One region of the Neobacillus sp. MER 74 genome, then DNA from elsewhere that is predicted to be linked to it. Evidence: a T-box and tRNA genes for the amino acid it is inferred to sense, from the RefSeq annotation. Region 1 holds a T-box; the other holds one or more tRNA genes.

The links. The T-box of region 1 lies ahead of serS (serine--tRNA ligase). A T-box ahead of a tRNA ligase gene usually reads a tRNA of that ligase, here a tRNA-Ser.
Region 2: it encodes a tRNA-Ser, which carries the amino acid that the T-box ahead of serS (serine--tRNA ligase) is inferred to sense. The anticodon was not compared.

Annotation. Positions count from the first base shown of each region.
Region 1 covers NZ_JAMAUV010000042.1:8,627-14,005, reverse strand. The annotation lists gene M3610_RS26940 (YaaC family protein) at 1-889, opposite strand, end outside; gene guaB (IMP dehydrogenase) at 997-2,460, shown strand; gene M3610_RS26930 (D-alanyl-D-alanine carboxypeptidase family protein) at 2,602-3,978, shown strand; T-box leader at 4,079-4,302, shown strand; gene serS (serine--tRNA ligase) at 4,396-5,379, shown strand, end outside.
Region 2 covers NZ_JAMAUV010000007.1:232,318-240,780, forward strand. The annotation lists gene M3610_RS14560 (ABC transporter substrate-binding protein) at 1-918, opposite strand, end outside; gene M3610_RS14565 (ROK family transcriptional regulator) at 1,091-2,296, opposite strand; gene M3610_RS14570 (hypothetical protein) at 2,973-3,401, shown strand; gene M3610_RS14575 (EamA family transporter) at 3,530-4,390, opposite strand; gene M3610_RS14580 (SDR family oxidoreductase) at 4,805-5,566, opposite strand; gene M3610_RS14585 (DNA alkylation repair protein) at 5,823-6,491, opposite strand; RNA gene ffs (signal recognition particle sRNA small type) at 6,756-6,841, opposite strand; tRNA gene M3610_RS14595 (tRNA-Lys) at 6,840-6,911, opposite strand; RNA gene ssrA (transfer-messenger RNA) at 6,930-7,291, opposite strand; tRNA gene M3610_RS14605 (tRNA-Ser) at 7,301-7,391, opposite strand; gene M3610_RS28015 (hypothetical protein) at 7,505-7,630, opposite strand; gene M3610_RS14610 (aldose 1-epimerase family protein) at 7,752-8,463, opposite strand, start outside.

The DNA of each region.
Region 1 (5,379 bases):
CCAGAAATGAGCAAATGAATGGATAATCCTGGTTTGGCATCATTTTTGTCAACTCACTCCACCACTCTGTTTCATATCGAGCAATCATACTTAAATTGTAAAGTAATAAATAATGAATGAGCAGCTCAGGAAAATTAAAATAATGGTCCTTGTTCAGGGGCAGAGCATAATAATTTTCCTCGAAATGAAACTTCAAAGGCGAGCTTCCAACAGAGGATGCCGGGTTCACCCGAAAAGACAAGCCTTCCTCAGAAAACTCCACACCCTTTTCAAACTTGGAGGCCAAGAATTCCTTAAACCGATTTTCAGTCATATGGAATTGATCTAAGATGGTTTCGGGCACATGAAATTGTTGATGGTCGGACTCTACCTTAATGAATGTCCTTTTCCCCTCAAGTAAAAAGAATAATTCATCAAGCTCTGGTATAAGCTTAAGTAATTCCTCCATTATGACTTTTTCCCCTTCCAATTGTTTCATGTGAAACAATTTTTCAGAGATGAAGGGGAAAAGTCCATTTTTTTGAAGTTTCACTTCATCCTGGAAGAATTGATAATTTTGTTTCTTTCTTTTCCTTGTTGAGACACCATGAGCCAAAACAGCCGTTGTTTCGGGATAAGCAGGATCTATTGTTAATATACATGCCTTAATTAAATGGACAAGACCATAAAAAAGTAAAATTGGTTTAATAATAAGTGGAGAACTGCTGGCTTGTTGATAATAAATTTGCCCATGTTCCAGATAATATAAAAATGGATAACAGTTTTCATAGCTTTTTTGCTCTGGATTCTCGATATTCCGTTTTTGATAACAACTTTTTAAAAATTGCTGGCAATATTCTGCCGAAAAGAAACAAGAGAAGCTTTTCCAATCTTTATATTGAATACCCAAGACTATATCACCTTTTTCAGAAGAATCAGACTAATATTTATTCCTTGACAGTATTTTATCCAATTGATAACCTACAAATAATATTTTTTTTCCTGGGGGCCTGAAAAATGTGGGAAAGTAAGTTTGTAAAAGAAGGTTTAACGTTTGATGATGTTTTATTAATTCCTGGTAAATCAGAAGTATTGCCTAGAGATGTAAATCTGCAAGTAGAACTATCGCCAAGTGTAAAGCTAAATATTCCTATCATAAGTGCTGGGATGGACACAGTAACAGAATCTGAAATGGCCATATCAATGGCTCGGCAAGGCGGCTTAGGGATTATTCATAAGAATATGACGATTGAGCAGCAAGCAGAGCAAGTGGAGAAGGTAAAGAGATCAGAAAGCGGGGTTATTACTGATCCATTTTTCCTAACTCCTGAGCATCAAGTGTATGATGCGGAGCATTTAATGGGAAAATATCGTATTTCCGGCGTACCAATTGTTAATAACTTAGAGGAACAAAAGCTTATCGGGATTATCACCAATAGGGATCTTCGCTTTATCCAAGATTATTCATTTAAAATTTCCGACGTTATGACTAAGGAGAATCTTGTGACGGCCCCAGTTGGAACGACATTAAAAGAGGCAGAGAAAATTCTACAGCGTTACAAGATAGAAAAACTACCGCTTGTTAATGAGCAGGGTGAGTTAAAAGGATTAATCACAATTAAGGATATCGAAAAGGTGATTGAATTTCCAAACTCTGCGAAAGACAGTCAAGGACGTTTATTGGCTGGAGCTGCGGTTGGAGTAACGAGCGATACGATGAAACGAGTAGAAGCTCTTGTAAAAGCCAATGTGGATGTAATTGTGCTTGATACAGCCCATGGACATTCCAAAGGTGTCCTCGATATGGTAAAGGAAATTAGAGCTGCTCATCCAAAACTCACGATTATTGCTGGGAACGTGGCAACAGCTGAAGGAACCAAAGCCTTAATAGAAGCTGGTGCCGATGTGGTCAAAGTAGGAATTGGACCTGGTTCGATTTGTACAACAAGGGTCGTTGCCGGTGTAGGTGTTCCACAAATTACAGCCGTTTATGATTGTGCAGGAGAAGCGATGAAGCATGGCAAGACAATCATTGCCGATGGCGGCATCAAATACTCAGGGGATATCGTCAAAGCTCTTGCAGCAGGCGGATATGCCGTTATGCTGGGCAGCTTATTGGCGGGGGTAACCGAGAGTCCAGGAGAGACGGAAATTTTCCAAGGACGCCGCTTTAAAGTGTATCGCGGGATGGGTTCAGTGGCTGCGATGGAAAAAGGATCAAAAGACCGTTATTTCCAAGAAGATAATAAAAAGTTCGTACCAGAAGGAATTGAAGGACGGATTCCTTATAAAGGGCCTTTAGCAGAGACTGTATATCAACTTATCGGCGGACTCAGATCCGGAATGGGTTATTGCGGAACCAAAGATCTAGAGGAATTAAGAACAAAAGCACAATTTATTAAAATGACAGGTGCGGGATTAAGAGAGAGTCATCCACATGATGTTCAAATCACAAAAGAGGCTCCGAATTACTCTCTATAACAACAAGACAGAGAAGCGATGACTTCTCTGTTTTTTATGTAAAAATACCTAGAAACTGAAAAAAATAGCCATAAGATGGTTCATAGCTCCGTCTATGATTTGCTATTGACTTATGTTAAAATAACCAAGGTGTATAAATTCATGGAGGGCGTTAAAGTGAACAAACATTTTTATCAGAAATGTATGGCCAGTGCGCTGGCACTTATTTTATTTTTTGGACTATTTGCTGGTGTTGATATAGCGAAGGCGGATGCAGCATTAAATGTGAATGCAGACGGAGCTATTTTAGTTGATGGACAAACAGGTAAGGTTTTATATGCAAAGAATGCTGACAGTCCATTAGGGATTGCCAGTATGACAAAGATGATGACGGAGTATCTTTTACTAGATGCCGTGAAGCACGGTAAGGTCAAATGGGATCAGGAATATACGGTAAGTGAACTAGTTTATAAGATTTCACAGCCAACGGGTTTATCGAATGTCCCTTTACGCCTTGGTGAAAAATATAATGTTCGAGAATTATATGAAGCGATGGCTATTTATTCTGCTAATGGGACAACCATTGCACTTGCTGAAGTCATTGCCGGTTCGGAAACGAATTTTGTCAAGTTGATGAATGAAAAAGCAAAGAAACTTGGATTAAAAAATAGTAAATTTGTGAATTCTACTGGCTTAAATAATAAGGATTATAATGGTGAGCAACCAGAAGGAACTGGTGCTGAAGAAGAAAATGTGATGTCTCCTCGTGACGTGGCTACATTAGCCTATCATCTCATTAATGATTATCCAGATGTTCTAAAAACAGCGAGCACGCCTAAAAAGGTATTTCGTGAAGGTACAGATGATAGAATTGTAATGCAAAACTGGAACTGGATGCTGCCAACATTAGTATATGGATATGAAGGTATGGATGGGCTCAAAACCGGTACAACTGATTTTGCAGGATACTGCTTTACAGGGACAGCGAGCAGAGATGGAAAACGATTTATTACCGTTGTCCAAAATGCAAAAGATGATAGCGGAAAAAATGATGGTTATAAAGCGCGTTTCGGTGAAACGAAAAAAATGCTAGATTATGCTTTTACAAATTATGCAAAGGAAGAAATTACTCCTAAGCATTACCAAGTAAAAGGTCAAAAAACGGTTCCTGTTACAAAAGGAAAAGAAGACCAGGTTAAAATCTATACAAAATCAGCCATTAGCATGATGATTCCAAATGGCAGCAAGCAAGACTACAAACCAGTCTTAGTCCTTGATAAAAAGAAATTGACGAAAGATGGTAAGCTAACAGCACCAATTAAGAAGGGTGAAAAAGTTGGTTATGTAACCATCGCACCAAAAAATGGTGAAAAGGTTAGTTTCTTAACTTCAGAGGGTCAACAATCGATTAAGGTTGATGTGATCGCTGCACAAGATGTAGAAAAATCAAACTGGTTTGTGTTAATGATGAAAGGCATTGGTAACTTTTTTGGAGATGTTTTTCATGGGATTTCCTCTACTGTTAAGGGATGGTTTTAATTTATATTTTAACGAAAGCTAAGCAAAAACAATTTGTTTAAATTGGTTGCTTTTGGATAATATATATAGTAAATTAATAAATACAAAATCATAAATAATGATCAAAGCAATGAGAGGAACTAGTAACAAGAGACTCATTCTACAAGAGAGCCGGTGGCTGGTGTGAACCGGTGGATGAAACTTGTGAATCCCTCCTCGAGCAAGGTGCGGAACATCTCATCCTGAGATCAGTAAGTACTTTCGGTAGAAACCGTTAACGTTTTTTGAGGTGGACAGTTTATTCTGTCAACCAGGGTGGTATCGCGAGTAACTCTCGTCCCTGTTTTAGGGGCGGGAGTTTTTTGTTTTTTATGTGGTAATGCGAACCGCACGGCATGGTCTAAAATAATAAAATGAGTAAAAAGGAGTGCCATATTTATGTTAGATATTAAAGTGTTACGAGCTGATTTTGCAGAAGTAAAAGAAAAACTTCAAAAGCGGGGGGAAGATTTATCTGCTCTCGATCAATTTGAAGAACTAGACCAAAGAAGACGCGAATTGATTGTCGAAACAGAAAAATTAAAAAGCCGCCGCAATGAGGTATCACAGCAGGTTGCATCTTTAAAGCGAGAAAAGCAGGATGCTGACCATTTGATCAAGGAAATGCGCGAGGTGGGTGACAAGATTAAAACGTTTGATGATGAATTACGTGTAGTAGAAGAGTCATTAGAACTTTTGATGTTGAGCATCCCGAATATCCCGCATGAAAGTGTTCCAGTGGGCGAAACTGAGGATGATAATATCGAAATACGACAATGGGGCAAGGTGCGCGAGTTTGAATTTGAAGCCAAACCGCATTGGGACGTTGCCGATCAACTAGGAATTCTTGATTTTGAAAGAGCCGGGAAGGTAACAGGTAGCCGCTTTGTCTTTTATAAAGGACTAGGTGCTCGTTTAGAGCGTGCGTTAATGAGCTTTATGTTAGATCTTCATGTCGATGAGCATGGCTATACAGAAATATTGCCGCCGTATTTAGTCAACCGGGCGAGTATGACTGGAACAGGCCAGCTTCCTAAGTTTGAAGAAGATGCGTTTTTGATTGAAAACGAAGATTACTTCTTGATTCCGACAGCGGAAGTTCCTGTAACTAATCTTCATCGCGATGAAATATTAAGTGCTGAAGCCCTGCCGATCCGCTTTGCTGCTTACAGTGCATGTTTCCGTTCTGAGGCTGGCTCTGCGGGCCGTGATACACGCGGTTTGATTCGTCAGCATCAATTTAATAAGGTAGAACTTGTGAAGTTTGTTAAGCCTGAGGATTCTTACGATGAGCTTGAAAAGCTGACACGAGATGCAGAAAAGGTATTACAATTACTTGAGCTGCCATACCGTGTGCTAAGCATGTGCACGGGTGACCTCGGC
Region 2 (8,463 bases), on a different contig from region 1:
CCAGCCAATTCCATGAACAATGGAAGCTTTTTGTTTGCCTTGTGGAAGTGGAGCAATTCCTAATTGATCCCCAAGTACACCTTTGAATTCGCCTGCACTAACGGAAATCGCAGGAATCATGGCGACTTTTCCGGATAGGAACAACTGCTTTCCTTCTGTCTCCATAACTGTTTTCGCTGAAGGCGAGATTCCCTTGTCAATTAACTTCTTGATAAAATGAAAGGCTTCTTTTGATTGTGGAGAATCAAATCCAGACTTCTTTTTATCCTCGCTGATCACGTATCCACCAGCTTGGTGCATCAGATCGTAATAAACGGATTGGCTTGTCTTGATGTCTGCAGAATACCCATAAATACCCTTTTCTTTATTCGATAGCTTCGAGCCAACCTTTTCAATATCATCCCACGTCCAGTTTTCATCTGGGTATGGAACCCCTGCGTCATCGAAAATCTTTTTATTGTAATACAGTCCGACCGAGTCGATGAAATAAGGAGCCGCAAAAAGCTTTCCTTCATACGTATATAAATCTACAACGGCAGGGAAATAATTTTCCTTTTTATACTCACTATCTTTTTTAATAAAAGGTTCTAGATCTTTGATAAATCCTGAGGAAGTATATTGATAGAAGTTCGGTCCATTCATCCAGAAAACATCCGGACCTTTTCCGCCTCCGATACTAGTTTTCAGCTTGGTCCAATAATCCTCCCAAGGTGTGTAGGTAACATTGACCTTCATATCTGGATGCTGCTTCTTAAATGCTTCGATTGATTTATCTACCGCAGGACTGACATTTTTATCCCATAAAGCTACTTCAAGCGTCTTCTTTTCTTTCCCGCTGCTCTGTGTGTTTGAGCAGGCAGACATAGCAACAATGGCAATGATTAACAATAGGTGAACTAGTAACCTCAACTTTTTCATTTTTTATCCCCCTCGCATCATTTGGTCCTTATGAAACTATTAAAGATGATAAAACCAGAAGTTTATCACAATTATCAGCGGTTTCATGTTGTCGTTTAGCGACTACATATCACAGATGTAGAAAGTTTTTTACTTTTCTCCATCACCCCCTAAAATGCGCCTCTATCCGCGTCTAAATGGTAAATTGATATTTTTCTTGTAAGATGATCGCTGCGGCCCCGAGCATTTCGAACTCGGCTCCAAGGGAGGTTGGCTGAATATTGACCTCTTCTTTCAGAATCGGGATCACCTTCTTACTTACACAGCTTTTGAGCAAGTCTACAAATAAATCACTTTCCTGTACGATTTCACCGCTAAGAATGATGACTTCTGGGTTGAGGAGATGAATGGTATTAATAATACCTGAGGCAAGATGTGACACGATTTCGTCCAAAATTTGCAGACATAAAGGATCTCCCTCTTTTAATGCTTGTACAAATACTGCTGGCGTAATCCGATTCAGATCCTCTCCTACCAGATCCTTGATCATGGTTTCCTTCCCTCGGCTCATCAGGGCTGTCACAATTTTGGAGTAAATGGCAGGCCAATTCACATAATTCTCTAAGCAGCCTTCATTGCCGCATTCACATTTTTGGCCACCCTTCACAATGCTGGTATGACCAAGCTCACCTGCACTGCCTTTATATCCTCTGATAATTTTTCCATTCAGCATGATTCCTGATCCTACGCCATCACCAATGGTGATATAAACTAAATCTTTATACTGACCGAAGGAACCGAAGTAATTTTCTGCCAAAACAAAGGCATTGGTATCATTGTCTAAATAAGTCGGCAGACCAAATCGTTGTTCCACCATTTTCTTTAAAGGAATATCATAGAGTTTTAGTTTGGTATTGTAGGAAATAATTCCCCTTCTTGCATCCACAATCCCCGGTGTGATAATAGAGATTCCCTCACAATCCTCGAGATTTTCCATTGAGTGGAGAAACTGTTGGATAATTGTTAAGGTCAGGTTAATGATTTCTTCCCCTTGTTGATAATTGGTCGAATGGATTTCCTTGCGTAAAATGTTCCCTTCCAAATTCATCTCTGAAATTTTAATAAACGAATTTGAAATCGACACGCCAATGATGTACTTTGTATTGGGATCGAACCGAAGCAATACTGGCTTTCTTCCTCCATTGGAAGTACCAATCCCATCTTCCCGCACAACCCCTTCATTTATAAGTTCGTTTACTGCGGAAGTGACTGTGGTTGGACTTATGTTAATTAATTTGGCAATGTCACTTCTCGAAATCGGTCCATGTTTTCGGATCGTGTCCAAAATGATTGACCTATTCAATTCTTGCATTAGTTTTAAATCGCCTGTTCTCCGCATTCCCTACACCTCTGACTTTCTTTTTCCAGTGTCTTTATAAAGTTTGTCAAAATTTTTGCAGAAATTACACTGATAATTGGTAAATTTATAGAAAATATGGTGAGGATACTTTTTCCAGTGTCTTTATTAAGTATATTAAAGGCTGCCTCTCCAAATGTAAACACTTACATTTCTGAAAATATAAAATATTATAAAAATAGGAAAAATCTCCTAATCAAATAATTCCTATATTTTAGCTACTTAATGACCTTTAAAAGCAAATAAGGAAAAGGAGACACATCCGAGGTTGAACAAAGAAGCGTTCTCCTTTCAATTATGTTAGTAAATGATTTGGAAGTAGATCGCTTGATATCAAATTATTTGTACTGCAGCCTGTTATCACAATAAAAATGAAACTAATTATGATAAACGTAAATTTTTTCATTACTACCCACCCTTTCTATAATGTTATTTTGTTAAAATAAAAGTAGTCCCCTTCCATTTAAAATTATCATCATGGATCCCCATTTTTATATTGTTTGGAAGGGCTATATGATAGCGAAGTCTAATTTTAATTTTTTCGTACTCAGCTTAAATGCACTAGGATTAAAGTCCAAAGGAAAAAAGAAGGATTTACTTTCCACCTTCATTTCATAAAAATAAAATATAGAAGATTTTGAAAGGTCGTGTCGATAAGATGCTTTATATAAGGGATATTGAGAAAATAATTGAGGATACATTACAAGAGCACAACATAACAATTGATTATGAATTTAACAATACCCTGCCCGCACCAATGAGTTTTAATATATCTACGAATATGCTTAAATTTAACTACTTAAAAATTAATGGATACATAGCGAATATTAACTTCAAAATTAAGGAGACCGATGAAGACTGTGTTAAACTGATTCTCTATCGTCAGCTTGGTTATCATTTAGCGCTTAAGAACAACAAACATGATTTACGGGTGTTAAAGTATTTTAAGGAGGATGAAAAAGCAGAATTTCTTGCGAAAATCGAAAACAATGCCTGGGATTTTGGAAGAACGCTGGTACCAGAAAAATTGGTACCTTCCTATGATAAAGTTCGTGAATTAGATAAAGAGCTATTAAAAAGTTATTAAACACGTGTAAAACATAAAAAAAGTAATGGGGGTCAGAGCTCCATTACTTTTTTTTTATACTCTCTTTGCAAAAATTAGCCTCCACCCTTCATAAAGCGAAGGAGTTTGCAATCTTTCATGATGGAGATTTATAAAATCAGAAAAACAGTTCCTATTGTAATGATAATTCCACCTATTATTGTATTCTTTGTTGCTTTTTCTTTTAATATAACAAAACCCAAGATCATGGTTATTACCACACTAAACTTATCAATTGGAGCAACCACAGACGCTTTACCAATGGATAGAGCAGCGAAATAACATAACCAGGATAATCCTGTCGCTACACCTGATAAAATTAAAAAGAGATAACTTTTCTTTGAAATTTGTTTCATGTCCTTATGTTTTCCTTGAAAAAACACGATCGCCCAGGCAAATATGAAAATAACGATTGTTCTCAAAAAGGTAGCAACATTAGAATCGACATCTTCTATCCCTATTTTCGCTAAAATGGTTGTTAATGCTGCAAATATTGCACCGAAAATAGCATAGATTATGTAAGTATGTGAACCAGTAAATCGTTTCTTCTCTTCATTTTTTCCAATTAAAGTAAAAGTACCAATAGCAATAAGGGCTCCCCCTGCAATAATATTGGGGACAGCTTCCTCACCTAAGACTAAAATAGATAATAGGATGGTTAATACCACACTTGATTTATCGATAGGAACAACTTTGGAAACGTCCCCTAATGCAAGTGCTTTAAAGAAAAACAACCATGATAACCCAGTCGAAACTCCTGATAGTAAAATAAATGTCAGTGCTTTATTAGAAATCAGCGAGAGTGTGTGAAGCTGCCCCGTAATTAGAACAACGATATAAGCCATTATTAATACAATGACGGTTCTTATCGCTGTGGCTAAGTTGGAATTTACATTTCCCATACCCATTTTAGCTAAAATGCTAGTTAAGGAAGCAAATAAAGCTGCTAACAGTGCTAGAATTACACTCATATTTTCACCTTCTTTTCGCTCGGTTTTTTTTACGATTTTTTAAGCAAAAGCTGCATTATAAGGTTGATCATAGCAGATATAACATTCGGTTCAAATTGTTTAGAAAAACAAATAAGGAAAAGTATACCATTATGATTATTGGTAACCCCTTTTCTTATTCATTTGTTCTATTACTTTACACGGCCAATTAAGATCTGGCTGTTCCTCAATGGAGATTAAACCTCTTTCCGCGATATAGAGATACAAAGCAATTGATATATCGATTATTTTTTACGATATATATTATTATAATTAAAATAGATCTAACATATAGGCAATAACCAATAGTGAATGCACCGTTGTTCTTATCAATCAGATGTATTCAGAGTTTCATTAAAAATAAAGAGCTACCCATATAGATAGCTCCTTTCGTTATTATAGAATTGTGTCTTTCATAATGGTGTACATCCCTTTTACTGTCTCATCAATGTCATCTCGGGACATCCTTATCGCTTTTTCTGAACGGGCGTAACCAATTTCTGATTTTCCTGCTTCGAGGCCTTTAAATATTGCATCGGCAAATTCATCGACAGGAGTGCCAAAGGTATGCAGGCCAACCCCGCCTAAATCGGTATTCACTGCCGGCGGCGCAACTTCGACCACCTCAATGGCCGTATCTTCCAGCTGATGCCGTAAACTCATTGTAAATGAATGAACCGCCGCTTTCGTAGCTGAATAAATCGGGGCGATCGCCATTGGAGTAAAGGCTAAACCAGATGATACATTGAGGATAGCTCCATAGTCTTTTTTAGCGAAATACGGGGCAAAAAGCAGGCAAAAATGGAATGGCGCCTCGATGTTGGAGGCTATTTCTTGACTGTAATAGCTCCAATCTTCCATTACGTTCGTTTTAAGAACATGGTAACGCTGCTGAATGCCCGCATTGTTAACAAGCACGTTCACATCGGGGTGCTCGCTTGTAACCCAGTTGAACAAAGCAATCCGATCAGATTCTTTGGTGACATCACAAACGCGTGTGATCAGTTCAGGATATTTATCCTTTGCTTCCTGGAGCTTTGTTTCACGTCTGCCGCAAACAATGACCTTATTGCCTGCTTTTATGAATCTCTCTGCAAAAGCCAACCCTATTCCTGCTGCCCCGCCAGTAATCAGTACTGTATTTCCCAAAAGTTTCATCCTATCCCTCTTTCGTTGAACATTTAGCAATTCCTCATCAGTTTTTACCTTTATTCAAACTGTTTCTCAAAATTATGTTTTTTCAACAAACGATCTTTCACTACTGCTACATTACTTTCCACTTACGCATGTGATAAATATATTTTGTCCTAAACAAACCTAAGCATGTCTCTTATTTGAGGGATACGCATTGCACATAGAGGTTTTGAATTCCTTTATATTTTGCATGAAACCCTAATAAATTTTTCAGAGGTAACTAATTATTATGTCGTTTGTTAACTTCAATTGTAATGAACTCCGGCAAATAGTTAGGAGTACATCCTTTTGATACTTTTTCATCTTTGTAAAGACCCGTTTTTTCACCAAGTTTAATACAACGTTCACGATTCTTTTCATCATAAACGCCTATCCAGCCTGTGGTGAAATTCATAGCCCATTGAACTTCTGGTTCTTCCTGCGTGATATTAGCTTCTATTGCAGATAGCAAGTATGCGGTGTTATCAGGCGGTGTTTGTCCAGTCCATCTCAATCGCCCTTGATAATACCAGAAAGCTCGCCTTTGAAGTGCAGATGGACTATTTTGCCATGACTCCATCAATGCAATTTTCTTCTTGTCTTTGGTGAGCTGATTAGCCATTAACCATTCCATTAAGTTATTTCGCTCATCAAAAGTGTGAGTCTGCATATCCTTATCAAGCTTATTTAGCACATCTTGTGAAAGAATTTTTTTGTCCATAATTAAGATTGCTAATAGTCTGGGCAAAAACTCTTCGGTTGACCAAAGTTCCATAGCTAGTTCGTGATCTTTTTTTATGTCCTTCGCGATTTTTCGTAAGTCGCCAAGCTTAGTTTTACTATGGATCTGAGATAGAATGTTTTCTGCTTTTGAAGAGCGTTTTATTTCTGTACCATTATTTTCATTCATTTTATACAACTCCTTTATTAAAGCTTTCTACACCTATAATAGAAGAGCAGCCATCTCTAATACAATAATACCATTTACTTCCTTTTAATTGGATACGAAAAGAGCATTCCTTTTTAAAGATTATATTCTAAAAACCAAAAAATACTGTTGCAGCGTTAGTGTAAGTAGTGAGTAGTGGTTTCACAACTTTTTATAACAAATTGTTAAAAAAAAACGCTAAACCCCATATTAAAATGGAATTTAGCGTTTTGAGCTTTTTAGGATTATGTACTAGCCCACACAATTTCACTAGTTATGGCTGCTGCGTTCCCGCCCTGACCAGTTTCCTAGTGTCTTTGTTGGACTAAACTCCGCAGGTAGGACTCGAACCTACGACCGATCGGTTAAATGCCGAATGGACTGCCACTTACCTACTGCGGTATAAAAAGGTTGTTGTTTTAGTGGAAATGACGGGAGTTGAACCCGTGTGCAAAGATCTTGGCACTTATACTTCTACGAGTGTAGTCAGTAGAATTGATTTCACTTACTTCGTTAGCCTACTGACAGGCATGGAAGCAGCTAGTCTGGTTCGTCTCTTCCTTCATCCTCAGACGGTGGAATCCGGCGTAGTCCACTTAGAATGAGTCCCTTACCCTACCACATGGACAATGGAGGGAGGAACCGCGATCGACTGTTATTAGGCAGCGAAAGCGAAGTTGTTGTTTTGTTTGCCAGTTATAGGCTTTATCGTTTTTACGAGGCCGAATCCCTCGACTCGCCATATAAGCTCAAACAATCCCTGTCGATACCAAGACATCCCCATAATATAATGGCAGAGAAGAAGGGATTTGAACCCTCGCGCCGGTTACCCGACCTACACCCTTAGCAGGGGCGCCTCTTCAGCCGCTTGAGTACTTCTCTGTAATAAAAGTTTCGCGTCAGTTGAGTTAAGAACTTACAAGACAAATATATCATCGATTCCATTTGGAAGATAGATGTAAATTTTGGTAGTTCAAAAGACCTATTTTTACCGATTACCGAAATCCATTCAACATATCCCGGTAGGTAACAGCTGCTGGCGGGACAGGTGGTGGAGGAATGAATGGAACTACTATGGGTTGATACCACGGATGGTAGTGATGCAAAATAATGTAGTACATTACTATCCTCCTTTCACTTAAAGTCAAAGTAGTCTATGAGCGTTCACTTAAATAAGATTGGATGGAAGCCTAACTTTATCATTTAATACTTAGCAACCAAAAGGCAATCCCCTTTCGACTGTTATTTAAACTTCATTTTATATTCAGCCAGGAATGTTGCTCCTGCTTCAAGCTTATTCACACCCAGCTTTTCCTTCATGTTCCCAGATGTATGATACGTATCTGCAATTCCGTACCAAGGCTCTATGCAAACAAACGGCGCGATTGTATCAGTAGTGTCATTATATTTCGACCAAATTCCAACAAACGGGAATTTTTCGAACCATACTTCGATTCCATGACCTGATTTTTTAGACTCCAATGTAATTTGATCAATATTGCTGTAGACGAGAGCATCATGGGCAAATAAGGAGGGCGTGAGCTGCATCGTTGAAATATCACTTGCATTTCCTCTTTCGTGGATCAGAGAATCCTTTAGCTCGTATTCCATAACATTGTTATTTGCTGCAGGAGTAAAATGTAAACGGTAATCCTCAATGGTTTCATTTTCTACAAGCGGAATCTTAAATGCAGGATGAGCACCAATGGAAAAATACATTTCTTCCTTGTTTTCATTCACGATTTCCCACTGAACTATTAGGGAGTCTTTTTTGAGTACATAACGAATGATTGCTTTGAATTCGTAAGGATAAACTTGTTTGAAGCGTCCAGCAGACACAAACACAAATGAGACAGTTGTATCTGTCTGCTCTTCTACATCAAATTCAACGTCACGCAAAAAGCCATGTTGTGACATCTTATAGGTATGACCATCCAGTTGATACTGATCCCCT